DNA from 3 places in the Rahnella sp. CJA17(1/100) genome. Region 2 is predicted to be linked to each of the others. Evidence: riboswitches for the same ligand, from Rfam matches in the RefSeq annotation. Region 2 holds a riboswitch; each other region holds the start of a gene.
What was found. A riboswitch is a leader RNA that binds a small molecule or an ion and turns the genes downstream of it on or off. The one in region 2 is predicted to bind thiamine pyrophosphate.
Positions count from the first base shown of each region.

Region 1: it holds a riboswitch for thiamine pyrophosphate, as region 2 does, so the genes downstream of both, thiC (phosphomethylpyrimidine synthase ThiC) here and thiB (thiamine ABC transporter substrate binding subunit) in region 2, are expected to answer to the same signal.
Region 3: it holds a riboswitch for thiamine pyrophosphate, as region 2 does, so the genes downstream of both, thiM (hydroxyethylthiazole kinase) here and thiB (thiamine ABC transporter substrate binding subunit) in region 2, are expected to answer to the same signal.

Region 1 covers NZ_CAWOJA010000025.1:11,739-21,622, reverse strand. The annotation lists gene nfi (deoxyribonuclease V) at 1-427, opposite strand, end outside; gene hemE (uroporphyrinogen decarboxylase) at 437-1,501, opposite strand; gene nudC (NAD(+) diphosphatase) at 1,573-2,349, opposite strand; gene AACU55_RS14215 (Rsd/AlgQ family anti-sigma factor) at 2,449-2,964, shown strand; TPP riboswitch at 3,038-3,164, shown strand; gene thiC (phosphomethylpyrimidine synthase ThiC) at 3,287-5,251, shown strand; gene thiE (thiamine phosphate synthase) at 5,248-5,901, shown strand; gene AACU55_RS14200 (HesA/MoeB/ThiF family protein) at 5,894-6,643, shown strand; gene thiS (sulfur carrier protein ThiS) at 6,640-6,840, shown strand; gene AACU55_RS14190 (thiazole synthase) at 6,842-7,621, shown strand; gene thiH (2-iminoacetate synthase ThiH) at 7,618-8,796, shown strand; gene rpoC (DNA-directed RNA polymerase subunit beta') at 9,028-9,884, opposite strand, start outside.
Region 2 covers NZ_CAWOJA010000055.1:205,801-215,684, reverse strand. The annotation lists gene rapA (RNA polymerase-associated protein RapA) at 1-1,274, opposite strand, end outside; gene AACU55_RS20040 (DNA polymerase II) at 1,486-3,891, opposite strand; gene AACU55_RS20035 (DedA family protein) at 4,130-4,897, shown strand; gene thiQ (thiamine ABC transporter ATP-binding protein ThiQ) at 4,887-5,597, opposite strand; gene thiP (thiamine/thiamine pyrophosphate ABC transporter permease ThiP) at 5,581-7,191, opposite strand; gene thiB (thiamine ABC transporter substrate binding subunit) at 7,167-8,150, opposite strand; TPP riboswitch at 8,194-8,309, opposite strand; gene sgrR (HTH-type transcriptional regulator SgrR) at 8,350-9,884, opposite strand, start outside.
Region 3 covers NZ_CAWOJA010000022.1:170,444-180,327, forward strand. The annotation lists gene AACU55_RS12245 (GGDEF domain-containing protein) at 1-241, shown strand, start outside; gene AACU55_RS12250 (NAD(P)H-dependent oxidoreductase) at 360-1,133, opposite strand; gene AACU55_RS12255 (LysR family transcriptional regulator) at 1,219-2,112, shown strand; gene AACU55_RS12260 (DUF3313 domain-containing protein) at 2,164-2,823, opposite strand; gene AACU55_RS12265 (GNAT family N-acetyltransferase) at 2,963-3,397, opposite strand; TPP riboswitch at 3,551-3,649, shown strand; gene thiM (hydroxyethylthiazole kinase) at 3,684-4,493, shown strand; gene thiD (bifunctional hydroxymethylpyrimidine kinase/phosphomethylpyrimidine kinase) at 4,490-5,290, shown strand; gene AACU55_RS12280 (hypothetical protein) at 5,298-6,146, opposite strand; gene AACU55_RS12285 (GntR family transcriptional regulator) at 6,269-6,955, opposite strand; gene AACU55_RS12290 (AraC family transcriptional regulator) at 7,046-7,882, opposite strand; gene AACU55_RS12295 (MFS transporter) at 8,155-9,564, shown strand; gene AACU55_RS12300 (glycoside hydrolase family 127 protein) at 9,588-9,884, shown strand, end outside.

The sequences.
Region 1 (9,884 bases), on a different contig from region 2:
ATGGCAGGAACTGACCGCATAGACGACTTTTCGCCACACCAATCGTCGGCACGTCGATCATCAGACCAAAGTGACTGGCAACGCCGAGACGGCGCGGATGCGCGATCCCTTGCCCGTCGACAAAAACCAAATCAGGCTGCAATGAGAGTTGCTGCCAGGCTTGCAGCAGTGCGGGAAGTTCGCGGAAGGAAAGGAAACCGGGAATGTATGGCATAACAGTAGGAATGCGGGCAATCTGATATTCCACCAGTTCCAGCGTTGGGTAGCGCAAAACAGCCACCGCCGCACGTGTCACCTCACCGCCCTGTTCGAAACCGACATCCACTCCCGCGATCAACGCGGGAGTGGTAAATCCTGGCGGATCCTGCAGTTCGATCTGATCAGCGAGGATCCGTTGTTCTTCACGTAATGCACGGGTATCGATCATACCGGGATTTCACTCGTGATATTGCCGGGACAGGCTATGCACCGCTTCCACAAAGGCACCCGCATTTTCCGGCGGGACATCCTGATGAATGCCGTGACCCAGATTGAACACATGACCATTGCCTTTGCCGAAACCGGCCAGAATGGCCTCCACTTCCTGTTCTATACGCACTGGCGAGGCATACAACATTGAAGGATCCATGTTGCCCTGAATCGCGACTTTGTCACCCACACGACGGCGTGCATCGGCAATATCGGTGGTCCAGTCCAGACCCAGCGCATCGCACCCCGTTGCGGCCATCGCTTCCAGCCACTGACCACCGCCTTTGGTAAACAGAGTCACCGGCACACGACGTCCTTCGTTTTCACGGATCAGACCATCAACAATTTTGTGCATATAGTTCAGGGAGAATTCGCGGTAATCGCGAGGAGTCAACACGCCGCCCCAGGTGTCAAAAATCATCACAGACTGGGCGCCCGCTTTGATCTGTGCATTAAGGTAAAGAATGACGCTGTCTGCCACTTTATCGAGTAACAGATGCATAGTCGCCGGATCGGCGTACATCATCTTTTTGATTTTGGTGAAGGCTTTACTGCTGCCCCCTTCTACCATATACGTCGCCAGCGTCCACGGGCTGCCGGAGAAACCGATAAGCGGTACTTCACCTTGCAGGTTTTTACGGATGGTACGCACGGCATTCATGACATACCCGAGTTCCATTTCAGGATCCGGAACCGGCAGTTTTTCGACATCGGCACGATTCGTCAGTGGTGAAGAAAAACGCGGGCCTTCACCGGCTTCAAAATAGAGCCCCAGCCCCATCGCATCAGGAATGGTCAGGATGTCAGAGAACAGGATCGCCGCATCCAGCGGATAGCGACGAAGCGGCTGCAAAGTCACTTCACAGGCCAGCTCGGCATTCTTGCACAGCGACATAAAATCACCGGCTTCAGCGCGGGTTGCTTTGTACTCCGGCAAATAACGACCAGCCTGACGCATCATCCAGACCGGTGTAATGTCCACTGGCTGACGTAACAAAGCACGCAGGTAACGGTCGTTTTTCAACTCATTCATTCTTGCTCTTTCCTTCAGTATTCGGGCCGCCCGACAATCATCTGACAGCATTCTATCACGTAAAATCGCCTCTACTCTTCGTGTTCGGCACGACAAAGGGCAACGGTGTCTTCAATCAGGCGGCGCGCAATCGTCCCGGGCGGCGGCAACTGCGGCAATGCATCAAAGCGATACCAGTTCGCGTTAAGCAACTCTTTCGGGTCATGTTGTATGTCGCCACTGTCGTAATCCGCCATAAATGCCATCATCAGCGAATTGGGGAACGGCCAGGGCTGGGAACTGATGTAACGGACATTTTTCACCCGGATGTTACTTTCTTCCATCACTTCACGTGCCACAGTTTCTTCCAGGGTTTCTCCGACTTCCACGAAACCCGCCAGAACCGTGTGAATACCATTACGATGACGGACATGCTGCGCAAGCAAAATCTCATCCCCCTTACGGATAGCCACAATGATGCAGGGCGCAATCTGCGGATAATAGCGTTCGCGACAGTGCCCGCAGAGTGCAGCCCACTCGGTTTTGCTGACGTGCATTTCATGTCCGCAGTAACCGCAAAACTTGTGAGAACGGTAAAACTCTGACAACTGCACGCCACGCCCGACCAACTGGAATAATCCGCGATCCTGATCCAGCAACTGACGGGCGGAAACCATATGGTTTGGCATCGTCTGACGAACCAGCCAGACAGGTTCACCCTGCCATTCGCCGATCTGCCGCGCTGTTTTACCGGTCAGAGAAAATTGTTCGGCGCTGCCAAACGGCAGTTCACCCTCAGGCAGCCATAGCTTGCCTTCCTGGCTGATGATCCACCAACCGTTGTGTTGCTCAGTAATCTGTAATTCCATAATTGTTGTTGCATAACCTCGTCGGGACTGACAATCTGAGTAAGATATTTACATATTAGTAACTTTTGGTTACTTTTTTTGTCGCTCACGGAGTCAACCATGCTAAATCGTCTGGAAAGACTGACCCAACGCGTTGGTGGCAGTAATGAGTTAGTGGATCAATGGCTGCACGCACGCAAAGAACTGCTGGTTTCGTACTGCACTTTCGTCGGTCTGAAACCCAATAAAGAAAAACATACACCTTTGAATGAAAAGGCGCTGGACAGTTTTTGCCATCATCTGGTCGACTATCTTTCTGCCGGGCATTTTCATCTCTATCCACGCATCATTGAAGAAGTCGATGGCGCAGGCAGCCCGAAAAAAGTACAGGCGGCAAAAATCTACCCTGCTCTGGAGCTGAATACTGAAGCTATCATGGCTTTCCATGACAGTTACACAGAAACTGATATTAACGATGACAATGCTTTCGCGTTTCACTATGCATTATCGGATATCGGTGAGGCATTAGATGCCCGTTTTCAACTGGAAGATCAATTAATTATCATGGCTTTTGAGCCTGCCCCGGAGAGTGTGCCACCTTCGGAAAACGAACCTGATCTCGCCAGACCGGCTTAACACGTTGCCACAATAAAACCCTGCTCAGGGTTATGGTTTTACTTGTAGTTTAAAAAAACGCCTCCTATATTGAGGCTTCTTGTCGGAGTGCCTAGCGCATAATTTTCTGTTGAGAATTACGCCAGGCTGAGACCGTTAATTCGGGATCCGCGGAACCTGATCGGGTTAGTACCCGCGAAGGGAACAAGAGTAATGTTATGCGTTCAGCGCAATCAGGCATCTGCCTGCATAAGGCCGCCCGTGCTGCACCGCCCATTTTTACTCCTGCCGTAAACCTCCTGACAAGCAATTTTCCATCACGTTTTTTTGCGAGGAATTTGCTATGTCGAGTACCCAAAAACCCGTTATTTCTGAAAAGAAACCGTCAAATCGCCGTGAACAACGCGCGCAGGCACAGTCGTTTATCGACAGCTTGCAGGGCGAAGCTTTCCCCAACTCCCGGCGTATTTATCTTGAAGCTGACCGCGAAGATATCCGCGTGCCGATGCGTGAAATCCAGCTCAGCCCGACGCTGGTCGGCGGCGGCAAAGACAATCCGCAGTTCGAAGAAAACGAAGCAATTCCTGTTTACGACACCGCCGGACCTTACGGTGATCCGGCGGCAGTTATCGACGTGCATACTGGTCTGGGAAAATTACGCGCCCGCTGGATAAACGAGCGTGCGGACACGCAGGAACTTTCACAGGTCAGTTCCGGTTTTACTCAGCAGCGGCTGGCGGACGACGGGCTGGACCACCTCCGCTTCGAACACCTGCCGCACCCGCGCAAAGCCATTGCGGGTAAAAATGTCACGCAACTGCATTACGCCCGCAAAGGCATCATCACACCTGAGATGGAATTTATCGCCATTCGCGAAAATATGGGGCGTGAACGGATCCGCGGCGAGGTTCTGCGCCAGCAACATCCCGGCGAAAGCTTTGGCGCGCATCTGCCCGCCAGTATCACTGCAGAGTTTGTGCGACAGGAAGTGGCAGCCGGGCGCGCAATTATTCCCGCCAACATTAACCACCCTGAATCAGAGCCGATGATCATCGGGCGTAATTTCCTGGTGAAAGTGAACGCTAATATCGGCAACTCGGCGGTGACATCTTCCATCGAAGAAGAAGTGGAGAAACTGGTGTGGTCGACACGCTGGGGCGCGGACACCGTAATGGATCTCTCCACCGGACGTTATATACATGAAACCCGTGAATGGATCCTGCGTAACAGTCCGGTACCGATCGGCACCGTGCCGATTTATCAGGCCCTGGAAAAAGTGAACGGTGTGGCCGAGGATCTGAACTGGGAAATATTCCGCGATACATTGCTTGAACAGGCCGAGCAAGGCGTCGATTACTTCACCATTCACGCCGGTGTGTTGCTGCGTTATGTGCCGATGACCGCCAAACGCCTGACCGGGATCGTGTCGCGCGGCGGTTCGATCATGGCGAAATGGTGTCTGTCACATCATCGCGAAAGCTTCCTGTTTGAGCATTTCCGCGAGATCTGTGAAATCTGCGCCGCCTATGATGTCTCGCTTTCATTGGGCGACGGCCTGCGTCCGGGTTCGATTCAGGATGCCAATGACGAAGCACAATTCGCCGAATTACGCACGCTGGGCGAACTGACCAAAATTGCCTGGGAATACGATGTTCAGGTGATGATCGAAGGTCCGGGACATGTGCCAATGCAGATGATCCGCCGCAACATGACCGAAGAACTCGAGCATTGTCACGAAGCCCCGTTCTATACCCTCGGTCCGCTGACTACCGATATCGCGCCAGGTTACGATCACTTTACGTCCGGTATTGGCGCCGCGATGATTGGCTGGTTTGGCTGCGCCATGCTCTGTTATGTCACGCCGAAAGAGCATCTGGGCCTGCCGAACAAAGAAGACGTTAAGCAGGGTTTGATTACCTACAAAATCGCAGCACATGCTGCCGATTTAGCTAAAGGCCATCCCGGTGCCCAAATCCGCGATAACGCCATGTCAAAAGCGCGTTTCGAATTCCGCTGGGAAGATCAGTTTAATCTGGCTCTCGATCCGGCAACGGCACGCGCCTACCACGATGAAACGCTGCCGCAGGAATCCGGCAAAGTTGCACACTTCTGCTCGATGTGTGGCCCGAAATTCTGCTCGATGAAAATCACTCAGGAAGTTCGCGATTACGCCGCTGCGCTTGAAGCCAAAGCCCAGCCAATAGAACTCGTTGAATCCGGTATGGCGCAGATGTCTGCCGAATTCCGTTCGCGCGGCGGTGAGCTTTATCACCCGGCCGATAACCTCAGTTCGGAGAGCAGCAAATGAATCCGTCCTCTCAATCCTTTCCTGCCGTTCCATTCCACCTCGGTTTATATCCGGTCGTTGATACCGTGGAATGGATTGCCCGTCTGCTGGACGCGGGCGTTAAAACACTGCAACTGCGTGTGAAAGATTTGCCTGATGAGCAAGCCGAGCCAGCAATTATTGATGCCATCGCGCTCGGTAAAAAATATCAGGCCCGGTTATTCATCAACGATTACTGGCGTCTGGCGGTCAAGCATCAGGCGTATGGGGTGCATTTGGGTCAGGAAGATCTGGATACTGCCGATCTTGAGGCTATCCGTCAGGCCGGCTTACGGCTGGGCGTTTCCACGCATGACGATGCTGAAATGGCACGCGCTGTCGCGGTGAATCCTTCGTACATCGCCCTCGGCCATATCTTCCCGACGCAGACCAAAGATATGCCTTCGGCACCGCAAGGGCTGGCAGAACTCACCCGACATGTTAAGAAGCTCGATGGCAGCTTTCCGACGGTGGCCATTGGTGGGATCAGCATCGACCGCGCGGCGTCGGTTCTCGACTGCGGCGTCGGCAGTATAGCCGTCGTCAGTGCCATTACGCAGGCGGCGGACTGGCGTGCAGCGACGGCACAACTGCTGGCCTTATGCGCCAGCAAGGTGCCGCAAGATGCTTAACGATGCGGCTTTTATGCGCTACAGCCGCCAGTTGATGCTGGAGGAATTCGGTCCGCTGGCACAGGAAAAATTACAGGCGGCGAAAGTACTGATTGTCGGCCTTGGTGGCCTCGGCTCTCCCGCAGCCTTGTACCTGGCAGCAGCAGGCGTAGGTAAGCTGATTCTGGCCGATGACGATCAATTGCATATCACCAATCTTCAGCGGCAAATCCTCTACCGTACGGCAGATCTCGATCAGCCCAAAGCCGTTCTGGCAAAGCGTGAACTGCTGCGCCTGAATCCGCTTTGCGAAGCGGTGGCAATCACGGAACGTCTGTCGGGAGAAGCATTGACCCGTGCCGTATCGGACGCCGATATCGTTCTGGATTGCAGCGATAACATGGAAACCCGGCATGCAGTTAATAAAGTTTGTGTGGATGCCGGTAAAACCTTGATCAGCGGCAGCGCCGTCGGATTCAGCGGACAACTTCTGGTTATTGAAGCCCCTTACGCTCACGGTTGTTACGCCTGTTTATATCCGGATCAGGAAACCGTACAGCGCAACTGCCGTACATCCGGCGTGCTCGGCCCGGTGGTCGGTACCATCGGTACATTGCAGGCACTGGAAGCGCTGAAGATTCTGGCTGGCCTGCCTTCTGTACTGAGCGGCAAATTACGTCTGTTCGATGGAAAAACGCAAAACTGGCGTTCACTGCAACTCACGCGTTCATCTGCCTGTGCCATCTGCGGAGGCCACGTGTGAACATTCTGATCAATGATGAACCACACCAATTCAGTCAACCGCTCACGTTACTAAACCTGCTCAATTTGCTGGCGTTAACCCCTGCAGGCAGCGCACTGGCGGTTAACCAGGTCATTATCCCCCGCGATAACTGGCCAGCTCATTTACTGGAAGACGGTGATGAGATCTTGCTCTTTCAGGCGATAGCCGGAGGCTGACATGTTAAAAATTGCTGATACCACATTCACGTCGCACCTTTTTACCGGAACAGGAAAATTCGCCAGTCCGGCGTTGATGCAACAGGCGCTTGAAGCATCTGGCTCTCAGCTGGTGACTATGGCGATGAAACGCATCGATCTGCGTCGCGGAGGTGATGATATTCTGTCTCCTCTGCAACAGCTCGGCATCCGTTTGCTGCCCAATACATCGGGCGCTAAAACAGCTGAAGAGGCAGTATTTGCCGCGCAACTGGCAAGAGAAGCACTGGGCACAAACTGGGTGAAACTTGAAATTCATCCCGACGTAAAATATCTGCTGCCCGATGCCGTTGAAACATTGAAAGCCGCAGAGATTCTGGTGAAACAGGGATTTGTTGTTTTGCCGTATTGCAGTGCAGATCCGGTGCTGTGTAAACGTCTGGAAGAAGCGGGCTGCGCCGCCGTCATGCCGCTGGGTGCGCCGATCGGTTCCAATCAGGGGCTGCAAACCCGTGATTTTCTGCAAATCATCATCGAGCAGGCTCGCATTCCGGTCGTTGTTGATGCTGGCATTGGTGCACCAAGTCAGGCCGCTGAAGCGCTGGAAATGGGGGCCGATGCCGTGCTGGTCAATACGGCGATTGCTGTCGCAGGTGATCCGGTTGCTATGGCAACGGCATTCAGGCTGGCCGTTCAGGCCGGGATTATCGCCCGTCAAAGCGGATTAGGCGGCAGACAACGACACGCCAGCGCATCCAGCCCGCTGACCGGTTTCCTCAATACCTCGCAGGTGTTGTCATGAATAACTTCACAGATGTGTGGTCAACGCTGGACTGGGATGATATTTCGCTGCGTATCAATAGCAAAACATCCCGTGATGTCGAACAGGCGCTCAGCCGCAACAAAATCAGTCGTGAAGATTTCATGGCATTGATTTCTCCCGCCGCGCTGCCTTACCTGGAACCGATGGCGCAACGCGCGCAACAACTCACGCGCCAGCGATTTGGCAATACGGTGAATTTCTTCGCGCCGTTGTATTTATCCAATCTTTGCGCCAACGAATGTACGTATTGCGGCTTTTCGATGAGCAATAGAATCAAACGTAAAACGCTGGACGAAGATGAAATCAGGCGGGAATGCGAAGCGCTGAATGCGCGTGGTTTCAAACATCTGTTGCTGGTCACCGGCGAACATAAGGGAAAGGTCGGCATGGACTATTTCCGCCGTCATTTCCCCGTGATCAGAAGCCATTTCGATTCACTGATGATTGAGGTTCAGCCGCTGCAACAGGAAGAATATGCTGAGCTGAAAACGCTGGGGCTGGATGGCGTGCTGGTTTATCAGGAAACCTATCACGCGCCTGCCTATGCTTTGCATCATCTTCGCGGACAGAAACAGGATTTCTTCTGGCGGCTGGAAACACCAGACCGGCTCGGGCGTGCGGGGATCGACAAAATCGGTTTGGGGGCACTGTTCGGACTTTCTGGCAACTGGAGGACTGACAGCTATATGGTGGCCGAACATTTGTTGTATCTGCAACAAACCTACTGGCAAAGTCGCTATTCGGTGGCGTTTCCAAGACTGCGACCTTGTACCGGTGGCATCGAACCGGCTTCCCTGCTGGAAGAAAATCAGCTCTTACAACTGATTTGCGCTTTCAGAATGCTCGCGCCGGATGTCGAGCTCTCACTGTCGACACGCGAATCTCCCTATTTCCGGGATCACGTTATTCCGCTGGCGATCAACACTGTCAGTGCAGGATCTAAAACACAGCCCGGTGGCTATGCCGATAATCATCCTGAACTTGAACAATTTGCACCGCACGACAACCGTTCACCTCAGCACGTAGCGAACGCATTGACCCGAGCCGGGCTACAACCGGTCTGGAAAGACTGGGACAGTTTTTTGGGGCGCGTCTCGCAGGAAAATGTCGCCGGATGGCAAACAAGTAAACTCTCAGGAATGCAGATTCCATAAAGTAATTTTGCCCCTCGCACCCGCAGGCCAGGAGCATTAATGTGCTTTTGCCACTGCATATTCGCAACTGGCCGGCGCCACTCATCCCGGCGCTGCTTCCAAATAGCCGGAACAGGTTATCGTCCAGTTCCCTGTTCCGGCTCCTCTTTTCAGATCGTTTCAACTCGCACACTTCAGGCAAAAAAAAACCGCTCCCGAAGGAGCGGTTCTATGCGTTTCGACAGAAGACGATTAATCGTCGCTGTTACCGAAACCTGCGTTCAGCAGTTCAGCCAGGTTAGCCGTTGCTTCATCCGCGCTGACTTGCGGTACAACTGGCACTTCGCCTTGTGCTTTACGGCGTGCACGATCCTGGTGATAAGCGTAACCGGTACCGGCTGGGATCAGACGGCCAACGATAACGTTCTCTTTCAGGCCACGCAGTTCATCACGTTTACCCGCAACAGCGGCTTCGGTAAGAACGCGCGTGGTTTCCTGGAACGACGCTGCAGAGATGAAGGATTCGGTCGCCAAAGAGGCTTTGGTGATACCGAGCAGATCACGGGTAAAGGTCGCCGTGATTTTGCCTTCAGCTTCCAGCTGGCGGTTAGCGATTTTAACGCGAGACATTTCTGCCTGCTCGCCTTCCAGGAAGTCAGTGCCACCAGCGCTAACGATGGTGCCTTTACGCAACATCTGACGAACGATAACTTCGATGTGTTTATCGTTAATCTTAACGCCTTGCAGACGGTAAACTTCCTGCACTTCGTTGGTGATGTAGCGGGTAACCGCGTGAACACCACGTAAGCGCAGAATGTCGTGCGGAGACTCAGGGCCGTCAGATACGACGTCACCACGTTCCACAACTTCGCCTTCGAACACGTTCAGCTGACGCCATTTAGGAATCATTTCTTCGTAAGCATCGCTGCCATCCAACGGAGAAATTACCAGACGACGTTTGCCTTTGGTTTCTTTACCGAAGGAGATGATCCCGCTGATTTCAGCAAGGATTGCAGGCTCTTTCGGACGACGTGCTTCGAACAGATCAGCAACGCGTGGCAGACCACCGGTGATGTCCTTGGTACCGCCGGATTCCTGAGGAATACGCG
Region 2 (9,884 bases):
AAACCTTTCACGCCATTACGGGTGTTACGGAACAGTACGCGGCTGGTACCGTGACGGTCCATCAGCATGGAAACCAGCTGTTTCGCTGCGGCTTCGTCGCCTTTATTGGCGGCGGTCAGCAGGGCATCGGTATCGGCATTGCCGACACTTTCACCGAGCAGCGCCAGCGCTTCCGGCGTCAGCGGTTCTTTGTTGAGTAACAGCGTCACGGCATCAGCCACCGGCTGATATTGCTGTTGTTCTTCGATGAATTCTTCGTAATCGTGGAAACGGTCCGGATCCAGCAGGCGCAGGCGCGCAAAGTGGCTTTCCTGGCCCAGTTGTTCCGGCGTAGCGGTCAGCAGCAGAACACTCGGGATTTGCTGGGAAAGCTGTTCGATAACCTGATATTCGCGGCTCGGCGCGTCTTCGCTCCACACCAGATGGTGGGCCTCGTCGACCACCAGCATATCCCAGGCCGCATCGGATAACTGCTCCAGACGGGATTTATTGCGGCGCACGAAATCAAGGGAACAGATCACCAGTTGTTCAGTTTCAAACGGGTTCGTTGCTTCGTGGATGGATTCAGCGTAGCGATCGTCGTCAAACAAAGAGAAGCGCAGATTGAAGCGGCGCAGCATTTCTACCAGCCACTGGTGCTGCAGGGTTTCTGGCACCACGATCAGTATGCGTTCGGCACGGCCGGACAACAGTTGCTGATGAATAATCATGCCCGCTTCGATGGTTTTGCCCAGCCCCACTTCATCGGCGAGTAAAACGCGCGGCGCATGGCGCTGACCGACTTCATAAGCGATGTGCAACTGATGTGGGATGAGGCTGGCACGCATACCGCGCAGACCGCCGAATTCCAGACGGAACTGTTCACGCTGATATTTCCGGGCGCGGAAACGCAGGGCAAAACGGTCCATACGGTCAATCTGACCGGCGAACAGACGATCCTGCGGTTTGCTGAAGGTCAGTTTGCTGTCGAGCAGCACTTCGCGCATGGCAACGCCGGTTTCTTCTGTGTCCAGACGGGTGCCGATATAGGTCAACAGACCTTTGTCTTCAACAACTTCTTCGACCTGCAACTGCCAGCCTTCGTGACAGCTGATGGTATCACCGGGGTTGAACATCACGCGGGTGATCGGGGAATCATTTCGGGCATACAAACGGTTTTCACCGGTGGCGGGGAAAAGCAGGGTGACCATGCGCACATCCAGCGCGACTACGGTTCCTAATCCTAATTCGCTTTCCGTATCGCTTATCCAGCGTTGACCTAATGTAAACGGCATAATTTCTCTCTGTGTTGTGTGCTCTGTATACGGCGACTGCGCAATGCTTGTTCAGCCCGAGAGGTTTCACGGGCAATAGTTTTCTTTCCCCGCCCGGAGGCGCGGAGTAATTCACTGTGTGAGGATGATTCAGAAATGGGAAAGGGCGCTATGGTAATGGAAGGTAAGCGATTCGTCACCTGTGAATCACAAGAGCTGCGCCTTCTTTTGTTTAAAATAAACCCATCTGACCTGTAATCAGTGTAGCAAAGTCATCGTGAAGGAAAGGTAAAATGCCATCGGCGACCGGCTCGAGCTGACGCTCGATGTAGTGATCGTAATCGACAGGTGACTGACGGTTTTCCAGCGGCTCCGGGCCGGAAGTGGTCATCACATAGCTTATCCAGCCACCATTCTGATACTGTTTTGCCCGGCCATGCAGCGCGTTATAGTCATCGGCCAGCCGCGCGGCGCGAACATGCGGCGGCACGTTTTTTTCATAATCACTCAGTTTGCGCCGCAGGCGTTTGCGGTACACCAGTTTGTCATCAAACTCGCCACTGAGCGTGCGTGCGACATATTCGCGCACGTAATCCTGATACGGCTGGCGGTGGAATATGCGTTGATACAGCTCCTGCTGAAATTCCTGCGCCAGCTTCGTCCAGTCGGTGCGTACAGTTTCCAGCCCTTTATAAACGATGTGCTCACCGTCGGCGTCATTCACCAGCCCGGCATAGCGCTTTTTGCTGCCGGTTTCCGAGCCACGAATGGTCGGCATCAGGAAGCGCTGATAATGGGTTTCGAATTCCAGCTCGAGTGCGCTTTCCAGCCCGTATTCCTGTTGCAGATGGGCTTTCCACCAGGCATTAACCCGCTCCACAAGATGGCGGCCGATAACGTCGGCGTCTTCCTGTGAATGGGCTGTATTCAGCCAGACAAAGGTGGAATCAGTGTCACCGTAAATCACCTGATAACCTTCGGCTTCAATCAGTTCGCGGGTCTGACGCATAATGTCGTGCCCGCGCAGGGTAATAGAAGAAGCCAGACGCGGATCAAAGAAGCGGCAGCCGCTCGAACCGAGCACACCGTAAAACGCGTTCATGATGATTTTCAGTGCCTGCGAGAGCGGTTTGTTTTTCTGCTTCTTGGCTTCTTCGCGACCCATCCAGATCTGGCGGACAATTTCCGGCAGGCAATGTGTTTCCCGCGAGAAGCGGGCGTTGCGATAACCCGGCACCGAATGTTCATCGTCCGGTTGTTGCAGCCCGGCGACCAGTCCGACCGGGTCGATCAGGAAGGTGCGGATAATCGACGGGTACAGACTTTTATAATCGAGCACCAGCACCGAATCGTACAAACCGGGACGCGAATCCATCACAAAACCGCCGGGACTCATTTCGCCCTGCAATTCGCCCATATTGGGCGCGACGTAACCGGCGCGGTGCATGCGCGGTAAATAAAGATGGGTAAAGGCCGCCACTGAACCGCCGCTGCGATCCACGGCCAGACCGGTGACCGAGGCGCGTTCCAGCAAAAACGGCATCAGTTCAGTTTTGGCAAAAATACGCGTCACCAGTTCGCAGTCTTTCAGGTTATAGCGTGCCAGCGCCGGTTTATCTTCCCGAAAACGTTGTTCGATTTCGGCCAGCCGCTGATAAGGATTGTCGCTGGCTTTGCCTTCGCCTAATAAACTTTGCGAGACGAATTCCAGGCTGAACGAGTTGAAGTTCCAGAACGCCGATTTCAGTGCTTCAATGCCGTCGATGATCAGACGACCCGCAGCGGCAGCAAAAAAGTGCCCCTGTTTGAAACCGTGTTCACGCCATTCCAGTTCACCGCCGCCGCGCCCGAATTTCAGCGGGATTTTGTAGCGGTCTGCGTGTTTTTGTAAAACCCGCAGGTCAAACTGCACTACGCTCCAGCCGATTATCGCGTCGGGATCATAGATTTCCAGCCACTCATTGAGTTTTTCCAGCAACTGCGGGCGGCTGTCGACGTAGACCATGTTGAAATCAAATTGAGCATTAGGATCGCCGTTCGGCGGGCCGAGCATATACACGTGGCGCTGCCCGCAGCCTTCCAGCCCGATGCAGTACAACTCGCCGTTGCCGCTGGTTTCGATATCCAGAGAACACAGTTTCAGCGGCGGGCGGTAGTCCTCCGCCGGTTTCATTTTGGTGTCCATCAGCAGCTTGTCCGGCCCCGGTTTACCGCTGAACCACACCGGTGCGGTGATATAGCGTTCCATCAGGAAGCGTTCCGGCGGGCGGATATCCGCTTCGAAAACACTGACGCCATTTTCTTTCAGCAGTTTTTCAATCCGCATTAACTGCCGGTGTTGCGGGCAATACAGGCCGAGAACCGCGCGGGAATGGAAATCCTGCAACGGCAACGGACGCAGACTGATATTTTTTTCATCAATGAGAATGCGCTCCGCCGCCGCGCGTTGTTCGGCCGGAATAAACGCCACCGATTCCTGTAAAGGCAGGCGCACTTTCTGCGGACCTTCGTCGGTCGCCAGCCACAATTCCACCTCGGTACCGCGTGGCGTGTCGCGCCAGTGGCGGGTCAGCACAAATCCCTGACGCGGCGGGGTGTCAGTGGCAGCAGAAGCGGGACGGACAAAGGTTGAAGTGATAAGCGCCTCGGAACGGTAAAGATGAACAGATAAGGAATCAGAACAGAGTATGGTTATTTATACAGTCTTTGTCTATGGCTCAGGTTTCTGCCAAATACGCATACAATTACCCGGTTGACTGTGATAGTTCATGCGCTGACAATTCAGCCGCTTGATGTATTTACTACAATGAGAATGCAGAAAACTCACACTTGTCTCATTTATCTGCGCAATTGGCGCAACTGAATTCTGGGAAGATATGGAAGCCTATCTACAACATCTGGTCGCTCAGTCGGTGGGCTTCGCATTAATTATCGTCGCGGTGGTGGCTTTCTTCGAGTCGCTGGCGCTGGTGGGGCTGATCCTGCCGGGTACCGTCATGATGGCGACGCTCGGGACGTTGATCGGCAGCGGTCAGGTGGGGTTGTACGAAGCCTGGCTGGCGGCGGGGCTGGGATGTTTCTTCGGCGACTGGGCCTCGTATTTCATTGGCCGCGGTTTCAAGGAACCGCTGCATCGCTGGCGCTTCCTAAAACGTTACCAGTCATTACTGGATAAAACCGGTTATGCGCTGGATCGCCATAGTTTTGCGACGGTGATTATCGGGCGTTTCATCGGACCAACACGCCCGCTGGTGCCGATGGTTGCCGGTATGCTGAACCTTCCGCCTTACAAATTTGCACCACCGAATATTATTGGCTGCATCACCTGGCCACCGGTGTATTTCCTGCCGGGTATTCTGGCGGGCGTGGCCATTGATATTCCGGCCAGCCACAACAGTTCGGTCTTCAAATGGATGCTGTTTGCCGCCGTGGTGCTGATCTGGCTGAGTGCCTGGTTGCTGTGGCGCTGGTTCCGTTCGGGCAAAGCTTCACCTGATGCGATGACAAAATGGTTGCCCTTAGCGCGTCTGCGCATCGTCTGTGTGCTAAGTCTGGTCGCAACCGCAGTGAGTCTGGTGATGCTGAGCGAACAGCCGATGATGCCGGTTTATGGTCATTTGCTGTGGCAAGTGATCACCCGCTGATCCCCGGCATTATCCCCAACACGCTGGCCTGCGGCGCACTGCCGTCGGTCAGTGCCTGCGTCGGCCCGTCGTAAAAAATCCGGCCATCGACGATCAGCAACGTGCGCGGCGCGATCCGTGCCGCATCATCCAGATTGTGCGACACCATCAGCAACGTGAGATGGCGTTGCTCACATACCTTATCCAGCAACGTCAGCATCTCACTGCGCAGCGCCGGATCGAGTGCTGAAAAGGGCTCGTCGAGCAATAAAACCGGCTGACTGCGCAGCAGGCAACGCGCGAGCGCGACACGCTGACGCTGGCCACCGGAAAGTTGTGATGGCAGCCGGTCCAGACATTCAGTCAGCCCGACCTGTCGGGCAATTTCTTCCAGTTCCTGCTTCTGCTGCGCGGTAAGTTTCAGCCCCGGATGCAATCCCAGCCCCATGTTCTGACGTACCGTCAGATGCGAGAACAGATTATTTTCCTGAAACAACATCGACACCGGACGTTTTGCCGGTGGCGTCACGCTGTGATCTGCGCCGTTGAGCAGGATCTGCCCGCTGACCGGCGCCAGAAAACCGGCGACCAGACTCAGCAGGGTACTTTTCCCGGCGCCGCTCGGGCCGAGGATTGCCACACGTTCACCGGCGTCGATCTGTAAATCGAACCGCATCGGCAGATGTTCGTACAAATACGTCAGTTTATTCAGCGTCAGCATGGCGGCCCGGCAGTTTCTCAATCAGGGTGAATAACAGGAAGCATAGCAGCAGTAATAACAGCGCCGTCACCGCACCGTCCTGGCTGCGATAGGAACCAATCTGCTGATACAGATAAAACGGCAGGGTGCGGAAATTCTCGTTGCCGAACAAGGCAATCACACCGAAATCCCCCAGAGAAAGTACACAGGCGAAAGCCAGTGCCTGTGCAATCGGGCGTTTCAGTGCGCTGAGTTCAACCCGGCGCAGCCGCTGCCAGCCATGCATATCCAGCGAAAGACACAGCAGCGTGTAGCGTTCTGCCACATCACGCATCGGGTTATCCAGCACTTTTAATGCATAAGGTACGGCCATCAGCGCATTCGTGAGGATCACCAGCGGCCATGGCGATTGTGGCAAACCGGTGGTATCGCCGAGCAACAGGAAGAAACCGGTCGCCAGCACAATACCCGGCATCGCGAGGATCAGCATGCCGCTCAGGTCCATCGCCTGCGCCCAGCTATTTCTCTTGCGTAACCGCAGTTCGCGGCTGCTCCACAGCAGCATCATGGTCAGCAGCACACACAATAATCCGCTGCCGAGCGCGATACGCACGGATGTCCATAATGCCTGCCAGAGCGCGGGTTGTTGCAAGACACCGACCGCTGCCCGGTTTATGCCATCGGTAATGACGGCGAGTAATGGCGGCAGGATCAGCAACAACGCCAGGCCAATCAGTACGGCATCGGCGATGCGCCGCAGCCAGGAATCGTCAGGATTACGCCAGCGCTGAGAATGCGTTTGGCCCACCGGCAACGCCTGACTGAGTTTCTGACTGAGCAACACCAGCGCCAGGCAACAAAACAGCTGGATCAGGGCCAGCGTGGCGGCGCGGCTTAAATCGTAGTCGTAACTTAGCGCCTGATAAATGGCGAGTTCAATGGTCGTCGCCTGCGGACCGCCACCCAGTGAAAGCACCGTGGCGAAGCTGGCGAAACACAGCATAAAGATTAAGGCGGCGGCGGGGAATATCTGCCGGCGAATGGCAGGCCATTCCACAAAGCGGAATTGCTGCCAGATATTCATACCGAGTTGTGCGGCGAGCTGGCGCTGCTCAACGGCGATATTTTCCAGTGCCTGCACTAAAAGACGGGTTGCCAGCGGCAGATTGAAAAACACGTGCGCCAGCAAAATGCCCTGTAAACCGTAAGGCGAGAAACGGTAATCCATGCCCAGCCAGCCGCAAATTTGCGCCAGCCAGCCCTGTCTTCCGTAAACACTGAGAATGCCAAACACCGCCACCAAAACCGGCAAGACCAGCGTCATCGCACATAAACGTAATAACAGCTGACGGCCGGGGAAACGGCGGCGGAACAAGGTGCGTGCCAGCAAAATCGCGGGCAGCACCGAGCAAAGCGCTGAAAGCAGCGCCTGCCAGAAAGTAAAGCGGATCACATGCCAGAGATAAGGATCCTGCCAGAGCGAGGTGCCGTTCATCTGTGGCGCATGACGCCACAGAGAGCCTAAAGCCAGTACGGCCACCAGCAACATAGCCAGTGATGCGATGACGCCCGGCAACAGCCAGCGGGGGATCAATGGCTGACGGCGTTCTGCCATGCCTGGATCCATTGTGAACGATGAGTAGCGACATCCTGTGCGCTGTATTGCAGAGATTTGGCCGGAACCGTCAGCTGTTTAAACGCGTCAGGCAGCGGCGTATCCACCACCGGATACATCCAGTTGCCGGTCGGGATCACTTTCTGGAAATCTTCCGTGGTGACGAACTTCATAAACTGTTCAGCCAGTTTCGGTTGCTTGCTGTTTGCCAGCTGGCCCGCCACTTCGACCTGCATGTAATGCCCTTCGGTAAAATCGGCTGCGGCGTAGTTATCTTTCTTCTCTTCGACAATATGGTATGCCGGAGAGGTGGTGTAGCTCAGCACCAGGTCGCTTTCACCTTTGAGGAATAAACCGTAAGCCTCGCTCCAGCCTTTAGTGACGGTGACAGTTTTCTTCGCCAGTTTTTCCCACGCTTGCGGCGCTTTATCGCCGTAGACTTTTTGCATCCACAGCATCAGGCCCAGACCCGGTGTACTGGTGCGTGGATCCTCATAAATGACTTTCCATTTCTGGTCGCTGTTGATCAGTTCATCGAGGCTTTTTGGCGGATTCTTCAGTTTATTTTTGTCGTAGACGAAGGCGAAATAACCGTAATCGTAAGGCACGAAAGTGCTGTCATTCCAGCCGCCCGGCACCGTCAGTCTGGCGTTGGTTTTCGGTGCTTTGGCGAATAAACCGGTTTGTTCAGCGGCCTGCAACAGGTTGTTATCCAGCCCCAGCACGATGTCGGCTTTGCTGTTTTTACCTTCCATCCGCAGACGGTTGAGCAAAGACACGCCATCTTCCAGCGCCACGTATTTCAGTTCGCAGCCGCATTGGGCTTCAAAGGCTTTTTTAATGGCGGGACCGGGGCCCCAGTCAGCAGAGAAAGAATCGTAGGTATAAACCGTCAGAACAGGTTTTGCCGCAAATGTAGGTGCAGAAAGTAACAGCAGGCAGGACAGTAATTTTTTCAACTTTGCGCTCCAAAAAAATGAAAGGGCAAAGGATTTTGAGTAAGCATCGCGCAGTCTCAAATCCCTCCGCCGGGGTTAACCGGATCAGGTTCGACGGGTATCAGGTCTCAGCCATATTTAAACTTGCTTTCACAAGTGCTGGCACCCCGTTGAGAACGGATGTCATTCTAGTGATTAACGGCGCGATGCGATAGTCCGATTAACTGTCCGGTGGGGCAAACCAGGCGGATTTAAAGTCGAACCAGCCGAGGGTGTTCATACGCACGCCGCGCATACTGCGTTGCCCCTGTAGCACCAGCCAGTGATGGAACAGGGGATGGATCTGATGGCTGACCGTCTGTTTCTGGCTCCATTTCGCCATCGATAAATTCCCGGCGTGCCACAGGGCGGCATCGTCGTTCATCTCTTCGCTAAAGCAATGCTTTGCCAGCGGCAATTCGTAGAAATGCGCGAACAGTGAAAACTCCAGCGGCAGGGTGAAGTTGGCACTGCCGAGCCACAGATCACTTTTGGCATCGCCGCGGTGCCAGACTGCGTAATCCACTATCTGAATAATCAGTTCGATACCTTCTTCCGCCAGCAACGGGCGCAGGGCGTTGCAGATCGCCTGATGTTCGGAATGCTCGCCGTAAAATGTCAGCGTTACCTGCGTCAGGTTTTGCGGTTTGGGCGGACGTGGCCGGGGCGCTTTGTGATGCCATCGCGGCAGCAGGCCATACGCCGGAGACCAGTAGCGCTGGTAAATCGGTTCGGCATTATTCAGTAAGGCGATGGGATTGAGTAAATCGCACAACCACTGGCGTGTTTCTTCAGATTGTCCGACCGGCGAACGCTGGTCAAATAACAAGAAATAGCAGCCTTCTTCAAGGCGACTTTCCAGCTCGCTTTTGCCTGATTCATCAGCCTGAAGCTGTACGCCGGAATGCACCAGCTCTTCACTCAGTTCCGGTAATACCCAGATATTCACCTCGTCGATCAGTGCCCGGAAGCCAAAATAATCGTCAAAGGCGCGGATGCGCAGCTGTGTTTTCAGATTACGCACCACGGCGTAAGGGCCGGTGCCGACCGGATGGCGGGCAAAATCAGGCAGTGACTGCCATTCCTGCGGCAGGATCATCGCGTGGATATTGCCAAACAACCACGGCAGCCAGCGGTCGGGTTCATTCAGGTGGATATCTATGACATTTGCCGTGGGCGTCATGACTGATTTCAGGTTGCTGAACAGCGGATGTGATTTCAGGCGAATAAACGTGGCGATAATATCTGCCATCTCGAGTTCGCGACCATGATGAAAATGAATGGCGGGGCGCAGATAAAACCGCCAGTGCAGCGGCGAAACTTCCTGCCAGTGATGGGCTAAATCGCCTTCTGCTTCCCCGTTTTCCTCATTTATGCGTGTCAGGCCGCTAAAGATTTGTCTGGCAATGTGGGTTTCGGAACGGCGCAACATGGTGCCGGGCAGCAGATTCATCAGCGGGCGATAATACAGTACGCGCAGAATATGTTTGCCCTGACGAAAGCTGCGACCGAGCTGGGAGAGCAGCATCTGGCGCACCAGGGTTTTGTCGCCGACCAGTTGTACCAGCTGATCAATGCTGTCCTGTTCCAGCAGCTCTTCAGCGCGCTGTTGCTGGAGTGCCAGCCCGGTATAAAGAAATTTCAGCGTGGATCGTTTGCCGCGTCCGGCCTCTGCATCCCACGTCAGCCAGCCCTGTTCTTGCATGGTGCTGAGCA
Region 3 (9,884 bases), on a different contig from region 2:
TCGTGTCGGCGGCGATGAGTTTGTGGTTTTGCTTCAGGGGGTTTCCTTACCCGCGTCTGCTCGGGTAGCAGAGAAAATCCGTGACGCTTTCAATCCTCCTTTTACCCTGGAAGGCCACAGTTTGAACATCACGCCCAGTATCGGAATCGCACTCTATCCGGAGCATGGTAACGATGAACGTCAGCTTCTCGAATATGCCGATAACGCCATGTATGTAGCCAAAAACGGCAAAGCGCATTGAGAAAATAGCGATCAAATGGGAATAAGTTTTAGAGACATCTGCTATTTAAAATCCACAAAACGCCAGTGTGATTAAATTATCCACTGGCATTTTTTATGCCTGAAATTCTCTCAGATCCTTATTTCAAATGCGCCGCAAACCCATTTTTCTCCGGCGCAATTTCCGGTTTCAATATCAGTGACGGAATAGCGTAATCGCCGCCATTCTGCTGGCGGAATGAAATGGGTGTCGTGCTTTCTAATGTATCCAGCCGGTGAGACATCTCCGCGCAAATTTGCGCATAGCGGGTTTCATCCATGCGTCCGGTGCGGTAGAACACCAGCGGCGGGAGTACGCTGAAGCCCGGATAGTGCAGGATGCCGTGATGGATCGGGAACAGCAGCTCGTCGATAGGGCCATTAATCCCACGCGCACTGTAATGCGGTTCCCAGCCGCCGGTCGTGACCATCAGCATGGCGCGTTTACCGGCCATTTTGCCTTCTCCGTAACGGTCGCCCCAGTGCGTGTCGGAATGTTCACCGACGCCGTAAGCAAATCCATAGGCATAAACGCGTTCCACCCAGCCTTTCATAATCGCGGGCATTGAAAACCACCATAGCGGGAACTGAAATATCACGGTATCAGCCCACTGTAATTTTTCCTGTTCGGCGGCAATATCATGGCTTTGCGTGCCATTCTGGTAAGCGCGCTGTGAATCCTGCGAAGGTTGAAAAGGCCCTGATGAAGGCCCGGTGTTATCTCCGGCATCCAGCGCGGCTTTCCATTGCATGTCATACAAATCCGATATCTGCACATTGTGCCCGGCGGCCTGCAAATGACTGACCGCAAAATCTTTCAGCGAGCCGTTCAGTGATTGTGATTCAGGGTGGGCATAGACGATCAATACATTCATGACGAATTCTCCGCTAAGTGGTAAACGCAGAGTAGGTTGTTGTCAGGTATAGTTGAAATGAATTGATCATATAGCAGGTATAGCGATGAGTAATTTCGGCCGTTTGGATCTCAATTTGTTGCTGACGCTGGATGTCCTGCTCGCCGAGCAAAACGTCACGCGTGCGGCGCAACGCCGTAATCTTTCACAACCTTCAGTCAGCGTTCAGCTCGCGAAGTTGCGGGAATTTTTTGATGACCCTTTGCTGCTGCCGGGACCACGGGGGATGCGGCCGACCGCGCGTGCTGATGAATTACGTGAGCCGCTGCGACGGGCACTGGCCGCGCTGGAGCAGGCCGTATCTGCGGGTGAAGTGTTTGACCCCTCGACGGCAAAGAATACCTGGAATCTGGGGGCGGCAGATTATGGCGAATCGACCATTGTGCTGCCCGCGTTACGGGCATTACGTAGAGCCGCACCTTCTGCACGGCTGGCTATTTTTGAAACGTCACCTGCGCGGATTATCCGCAAAATGGAGCAGGGTACGCTGGATCTCGCATTCCATACCGGCGAGGCGGTGATGAATGGCCTGCACAGCCGATTATTGTTTGCTGAACGTTATGTTTTGGTGAGCAGAAAAGGACATCCGCAGGTTAAAGGCGAGATATCGCGTTCAGCGTTTTGCGCACTGGAACATGTGATCGTTTCACCCGATGGTGGGGGTTTCTATGGCAATACTGACATCGCGCTGGCGGCCACTGGATTATCGCGCCGCGTCGTCATGTCAGTGCCGCATTTCCTGTTTGTCGTTCAGGTGCTGATGACCACTGATCTGGTGGCGATGTTGCCGGAACGTCTGGTACGTGGAAATCCTGCTTTGCAGGTTACTACACCGCCGCTGGATGTCCCGGGGTTCGAGATGTACATGGTCTGGCACGAGCGCGCTCATCGTGATCCTGCACATCAGTGGCTGCGTGAGTTTATCGCTGATTCAGTCTGAAAAAAGGCAGCCTTACGACTGCCTGTGTCTGACGGTGCGAAAAACCGGAGCTTATTCGTTGAACAGCTTGGTATCATTCGCCAGGCTATCTACCACAACTTTTAAATCGTTGGCGGTAACTTTCTGCTTATCATTAGAAACTTGTTTACCGAATCCTTTACGCACGACTTTGATCACCGGTTTGCCAGTACTGGCGTCGATCAGCTCACCTTCGAAATACACTTCAGTATCACGCGTGCGGTGGCCTGTCGCGGTTTGAGTACCGGCAATAACCAGCGCGACCGGGACGACTTCATAGAACTGCAAACCTTCTGCCGACGTGTTCACACCGGTGATCGCGCCTTTGAAAATCAATGTGCGCGGCCCTGCGTGATCTGTCAGTGGCAGGCGCTCTGCCAGTGCAGGTTTCATGCGGCTGTTGGCGTAATCCAGCACCCCCTGCAAGGTGGATTTGTCGATCTGCGCCGTAGGCTGCGGTTCCGGGTAGAATTTAATCGGTTCGTATTTGATGTAAGAATAATTTTCTTTCTTAAACGAAGGATCGATCCAGCGCAGAACCGGATTTCCTCCAGCCGTTTTCACTTCCTTAAGGCCGGAATAATCGCCTAAAAAACCTGAGTATTTTTCCGTCTTGGTAATGTGGCTGGTACAACCGGCCAGGAACAGTGCGCCAGTCACTGCGGCGATCTGCATCAGTTTTATTGTTTTCATTCGTACCCTCGAAATATTTTAAGGAAGACCAAGTATGTATAGCACCGCTGCGGAATTTAACCTCTTAACGACAAAGAAAAATTGATATTCATCAGGATCGCGAAAATACAGTTCTGTGAGGTAATCATTTCTTCCTTAATTATTTTTTTGATGAATGAAACAAATAGTATTCACCTTTTGGACTGTCCCCCGTAGAGATGATGTTCCAGCCTTTTGACAGATAAAAAGCAACTGATTTTTTACTCTTTACTAAGCATTTCAGCGATCCCTGACGGGTAAACGCTTCTTCCGCAGCCTGAAGCAATGCTGAACCTGCACCGGTTCCCTGATATTGCGGATCAACAAACAGGTTATGCAGGAAATTTTCCTGAGTGAAAATTGAGGCGAATCCCAGTAAATGTCCGTCACGTTCTGCCACCAGAATCGTCTCGCCGATCACTGCGTGGTCAAAATCTTCCAGCTGAAAATCGTCTTCCAGCCATGTCCAGGTATGCTTGCGTGAGGCCAGATACAACGTGCGTAAAAACGGGCGGTCTGCTTCTTCATAAGGACGGACAATAAGTGATGAGGACAAGTAAAACTCCTGAGGAAATTTTTCATCAACGTGTGTTGTTCATGTCTGTTTCCTGATACTGCCAGTGAAGCGGAGTGAGTTCAATTACGTTGGCTGATCGGTTTTTTTAACGCATTTCCTGATTGATCTTCTGACCTTCGCCGCCAATAATGTTCCCTTGACTCGGGGTGCCCGCTGCAAAGCAGGGCTGAGATTTTACCCGTATTACCTGATCTGGATTATGCCAGCGTAGGGAAGTCAGGTATCTCTCCTGATACCGCCTTCCTGAGTGCCGGTGGGGAGATTTATGAATACCCGACCTACCTTTTTGCCCGGCGCCTTAGCCGCCACTTCTCTGAAACAACTCCGCCTTTCAGCGCCGCTGGTTCACTGCCTGACCAACGATGTGGTGCAATCTTTTACCGCCAATGTCCTGCTGGCGCTGGGTGCATCTCCGGCGATGGTGGTTGATCCCGCCGAAGCGGCGCAATTTGGCGCCATTGCCGATGCCTTATTGGTGAACGTCGGCACGCTGACACATCCCCATGCCGATGCGATGCGGGCGGCTATTCACGCAGCCAGTCAGGCCGGAAAGCCCTGGGTGCTGGATCCGGTTGCCGTCGGTGGCCTGAGCTGGCGTACAGAATTCTGTCGTGAAATCATCATACTTAAACCTGCCGCAATCCGCGGTAATGCCTCGGAAATCCTGGCTCTCAGCGGCCTCAGTGCGTCCGGGCGCGGCGTGGACAGCGGTGATGATTCCCTTTCTGCCTTACCTGCCGCACAGCAACTGGCGCGGGAGACCGGTGCGGTAGTGGCCGTGACGGGGGAAACTGATTACGTCACCGACGGGATGCGCAGTTGGGCGGTGGCTGGCGGACATCCGATGATGACCCGCATGGTGGGTACCGGATGCGCATTATCTGCGGTGGTGGCGGCCTTTGTGGCTTTGCCGGGTGATCGCCTGGATAACGTGGCCGCCGCCTGCCGGGTGATGTCCTGTGCCGGCGAGCGCGCCTGTGCGGTCGTGAAGGGGCCGGGCAGTTTCACGCCTGAATACCTCGATAATCTGTATTTAATGGGCGAGGAATGGCTGAATGGCGAGGAAATGCAATGAAACGTATTAATGCACTGACGATTGCAGGTACAGATCCGAGTGGCGGGGCGGGGATCCAGGCGGATTTGAAAACCTTCTCGGCGCTGGGTGCGTACGGCACCAGTGTGATCACCGCGCTGGTGGCGCAGAACACCCGTGGTGTGCAGTCGGTCTATAACATTGAGCCAGATTTCGTTTCAGCACAGCTCGATTCCGTACTGAGCGATGTGCGGATCGACAGTGCGAAAATCGGCATGCTGGCGAATAGTCAGATTGTGGAGGCGGTTGCGGAGCGACTCAGACATTATCAGCCGCCGTTTGTGGTGCTGGATACCGTGATGCTGGCGAAAAGTGGCGATCCGTTACTGCTGCCGGAGGCCGTGGATGCCGTGCGTCGTTTGCTGATCCCGCAGGCTTCCCTTATTACGCCAAATCTGCCCGAAGCGGCGGCGTTACTGGAATGTGCGGTGGCGGCGAATGAAACCGAAATGCGTGAGCAGGGAGAAGCCTTACTGGCGATGGGATGTGGTGCCGTGCTGATGAAAGGGGGACATCTGAGTGATGAGGAAAGCCCTGACTGGTTGTTTGTGACCGGTTCCCGCGAGCGGTTTACTGCGCCGCGTGTGAATACCCGACATACTCATGGCACCGGTTGCACGCTGTCGGCCGCGCTGGCCGCGTTACGTCCGCGTCATCACAACTGGGCCGATACGGTACGCGAAGCCAAAGCCTATTTACAGCAGGCGCTGATGCAGGCCGACTCACTGGAAGTCGGCCACGGTATCGGGCCTGTGCATCATTTCCACCGCTGGTGGTAACCGCGGATTATGCCTGGTGCTGGGTTTCGCTCAGCGCCTGTTCAACCTGATGAAATTTCGTCAGCGCCTGTTGCAAATGAACGGCATCAAACGGGTTCAGCGGATAGAATTTTTCTTCTTTACGCGGGCGCAGCATGACGCGGATTTTAGTTGCTGACATCCGTTCAAACAGATAGCTGGCAATATCGTCGTTCTCCTCGTCCTGCCACGACAGCAGCAATGCCGCATGCTCACCGCTGCGGCGGCCAATAAATTGTCCGTGTGACCACAGCCCTTCAAATTCGCCATCCTTTTGCAGTTTTTTGCCACTGAACCACGGTGATTCAGCCTGCGTCAGGAGGGCTTGCGGCGTGATATCCGCATACAACTGGCGCCACTGCGGGCGGTTGTTATCCATCTGCCAGCAGGCCATGCCGAGATAATCGTTCAGTTCACGCCAGTCCTGTTCCAGTTTCTCCCTGAGTTCAGGATCCTGCACATGCATGAACTGTTGCAGGCCGGTCGCCTGCTCACCCAGCTTGTTATAGGCAATAACGGTCATGGTGCGGGGCTTACGGCGGAATGTGACCCACAGCAGCACTTTGGGGATGCGGAAAGTGATGGCCTGAACGGTGAGTTTGTAACGGTTGCCACGTGACATCACCAGGCCGCTGGAAGTGCCCCGTTTGTCCTGATAATTTCTCACCAGTACCACGCTGTTCTGTCCCATCCAGCCCGTGACGTAATGTTCTTTTTCGCTTTCTGCCACGTCCAGATCATGAACGATCTGGGTGATTTTCTCGTTATCGAGCTGGGAGAGGGACAGTGACTGATCGGCACTGTAGTAGCTTTTTTTCAGGGCGGCTGCGGCTGGCATAAAAGTATCCACGATATTGATGTGGTTTACAGCTTACACCAAGTTGTCATACAGATTTTAGGGATAACCCGCAAAATTTGATCGCTGTCGTTCACTGTTTGTGTATTACAACGTCCTTTTACTTACTCGGCATCAAACCAGTCACTGTTCTGTTCGGCAATGGGGGTAATGGTGGAAATCATTTCCTGCAAATGAATGCGGATAGCTTTTTCAGCGGCGTCCGGGTCATGCGCTTTCAGCCCGTCAAAAATCGCATAATGTTGTGCAATCAGATTTTCCGGCGGTGACACTTTACTGAGTGTCAAAAAGCGGACGCGATCCATTGTCGCTTTGATGTGCTCGACGGTTTCCCATGCCAGGCGGCAGTCGATGATCTGCGCAATCGTGCGGTGGAACTCATCATCCAGCAGCAGGAATTCCTGCGTTTGCTGACTCTTTGCCGCCAGCGTCTGACGCTCAAGATTATGTTCGAGCAAGGCCAGATCTTTATCGGTGGCGACCATGGCTGCACGGCGTACCACGGCGGTTTCGACTGCTTCGCGAATGAAGCGTCCGTCGGCAACCCGCTTGGAGGAAATTTTCATTACATAGGTGCCGCGTTGCGGTAAAACCTGAACCAGCCCGGCTTCGGCCAGTTTGATAAAAGCTTCGCGAACCGGCTGGCGGGACACATTAAAGCGTGTGGAAATCTCTTTCTCCGACAGGAATGCCCCCGGCGCGATGGCACAGGTGACGATGTCCTGACGCAAGGTGCGGTAAATCTGCTGATTAACCGGCACATTACTGAGAAATTCAAAGGAGTCTGTCATGGGCAAAAGTTGTCTTTAAAGTCGGGAAACGACAATACTAACATGAGTTTTCTGATGTTTTTGAGATTGTTAGCGCAAGCTTTCATCAAATTATTGGGAGTTTATATGCTCCCGGCAATACAGCTTTTTATAGGCCGCTGGTGTAATACCCAGCAGTTTACGAAATACCCGGCGAAAATACGCCACATCGTTAAACCCCGTCAGGCGTGCCACGTCCGCCACATTGCCGGTATTGGCCAGTAACAGCTTTTCTGCTGCAGTGACACGTTGTTTATGCAGCGCATCCGTCAGCGTCATCTGAAAGGTCAGGCGGAAAACCCGCCCGAGATAATCGGCGTTACAGTGCAGCCGCTGCGCCAGCTCAGAGGCCCCCAGTGGTAGATGAAACTGTGTGGTGATCAGCTGACGGGCTTTGTAGGCCAGCGCCACGCCGGGGCCGCCGGGTTCGATATTCTCCGGCCAGGCGCGCGAGACTTCCTCTAACAGCAAAATCAGGAACAGCTCAAGAGAATTACCGCCGCGTTCCTGTTCATATAAAAATAATCTGAACAGCGTTAACAGGGTTTCACTGTCCCTGACTTTACAATGCTGTGGAATATTTAGCTGTAAAGAGGGACTATTTTGCTGTGGTTTAATGATTGCTATATCTTCCACAATATCAAAATGCAGCCAGTAAAATTTTAAATCGGGATCAAAGGTTGTGACGCCTTTATGTTCCCTGCCGGGAAATAACAGTAAACTTTCTCCTGTATGCAAATCAAAACGCGTATTTTCTTCCTGTAAAGACAATGAGCCACGGACGACATAAATTAATTCGTGCGAACTCAGGCGTCGGGTCGGATGTGTGCCAATTCCTCTGGAAATGAACAGGCCACCGTTTTGCACTTTAACCGGGTAATTTACGGAGAACGCAAACATTTCAGGCATTTTAAGGCACTCACCAGGCAAGGTTTGCCTGACAGTAGCACAGGAAACGTGCACCATCAGCCGGGTATGAAGAGGTTTTGATCTGCTTCACAGATTCTGGATGTGAGTCGGAATTGTCCCGTTTAACTACTTTTCTCTCCTCTTGTTGGCATGAGAACCCTATGCCAGATTTATGGCGTACCTTATTTCATCTCAGGGCTGATACGAATAATTAGCCTTATTCATTGTGTTCCTACAGCTTATAAATAACGATATAAAAGCGAGGAAAGATAATGCCAACAGATTCAGTTAATACAGGTTCTGCACCGGTAAACGGTGAGGACAGAATACTTTCTGCTAATGCCAAACTTTCTGTCAGTGAAAAAATCGGTTATGGATTAGGTGACGCCGGTGGCACGATAATTACCTGTCTTATCACCAGTTTTCTGACATTCTTTTATACCGATGTTTTCGGACTGACACCTGCGATTGTCGGTACGCTGTTTATTTCGCTGCGTGTGATTGACGCGATTTCCGATCCGCTGATGGGCATTCTGGCTGACCGCACGCAAAGCCGCTGGGGACGTTTTCGTCCCTGGCAGTTATGGATCGCGTTGCCTATTGGCGTGGTCGGATTTCTCACTTTTACGGTACCCGGCCTGAGTGGCGATGCCAAAATTGCCTACGCCTTCTTCACCTATTTCCTGCTCTCCGTGTCCTATACGGCAATCAACGTGCCGTACTGCGCGCTGATTAACACCATGACCACTGATCATCGCGAAGTGATGTCTTGTCAGTCGTGGCGCTTTGTACTGTGCGGAGTGGCGGGCTTTATGGTTTCCGTCGGGCTGCCGTGGCTGGTGCAGGTGTTGGGTAAAGGCAATGCGGCGGTGGGATATCAGCAGGGCGTAGGGTTGCTTTGCGCAGTTGCTGTGGTGATGTTCCTGTGGTGCTTCTTCACGGTACGCGAACGCCTGCCCCTTGCACTGCTCGGGCAATTCAGCGTTAAGGAACACATTCGCGGGATGCTGAAAAACGATCAGTTGCTGCTGGTTTTACTGATGTCTTTCCTGCTGATCAACGTGTTCAATCTGCGTGGCGGCGGCTACATGTATTTCATCACTTATGTGCTGAAAGGCGGGGCGGGCTACGCCTCTATGTTCTTCGGCATGGTAACGCTGGCATCCATTCTTGGCGCGGTGATCGTCAATCAGCTGACCAAATTTATCGACAGCGTGCGGCTGTATATGTTGACTAATCTGGTACTGGCGGTGTTTTCCCTGATGCTGTGGTTTGTCCCTGCCGGTGAACATTATCAGACGCTGTGGCTCGGTATCATCTTTGTACACTGTGTGATCCTCGGGTTCACCTTGCCGCTGCACTTTTCCATCATGGCGTTCGCCGACGATTACGGGCACTGGAAAAATGGTATCCGTTCCTCCGGCATGAACTTTGCCTTCAATCTGTTCTTTATCAAACTGGCCTGGGCATCAAGTGCCGGGATCATCAGCCTGGTCTTCATTCTGGTCTCTTATCAGGCTGGCGCAGAGCATCAGACCGCAGCGTCGCTCGGCGGGATCACTTTGCTGGAAACATTGTTGCCTGCGGCGATGCATCTGCTGCTGGCGGGAACGCTGATGTTTTGCAAACTCGATAACAAATTGCTGTCGCGGATGTCGCACGATTTGGCCGCAAAAATCTAATTTACTGTTTTTCAGGAGGTTGTATGCCGTTTTCTCCGGTTGATTCTTTAGAAGTGCCTTTGCAAAAAGTGAATGTTTCCGATGCGTTCTGGCTGGAATATCAGCGACTGGTGAAAGATGTGGTGGTGCCGTATCAGTGGAAAGCGCTCAACGATGACGTCGCCGACGCCGAACCAAGCCATGCGATTGAAAATTTCCGGATTGCCGCCGGGCAAAGTGATGGCGAGTTTTATGGCATGGTTTTTCAGGACAGCGACGTGGCTAAATGGCTGGAAGCGGTGGGGTATTTGCTGGCGAAAACGCCGGATCCTGCGCTGGAA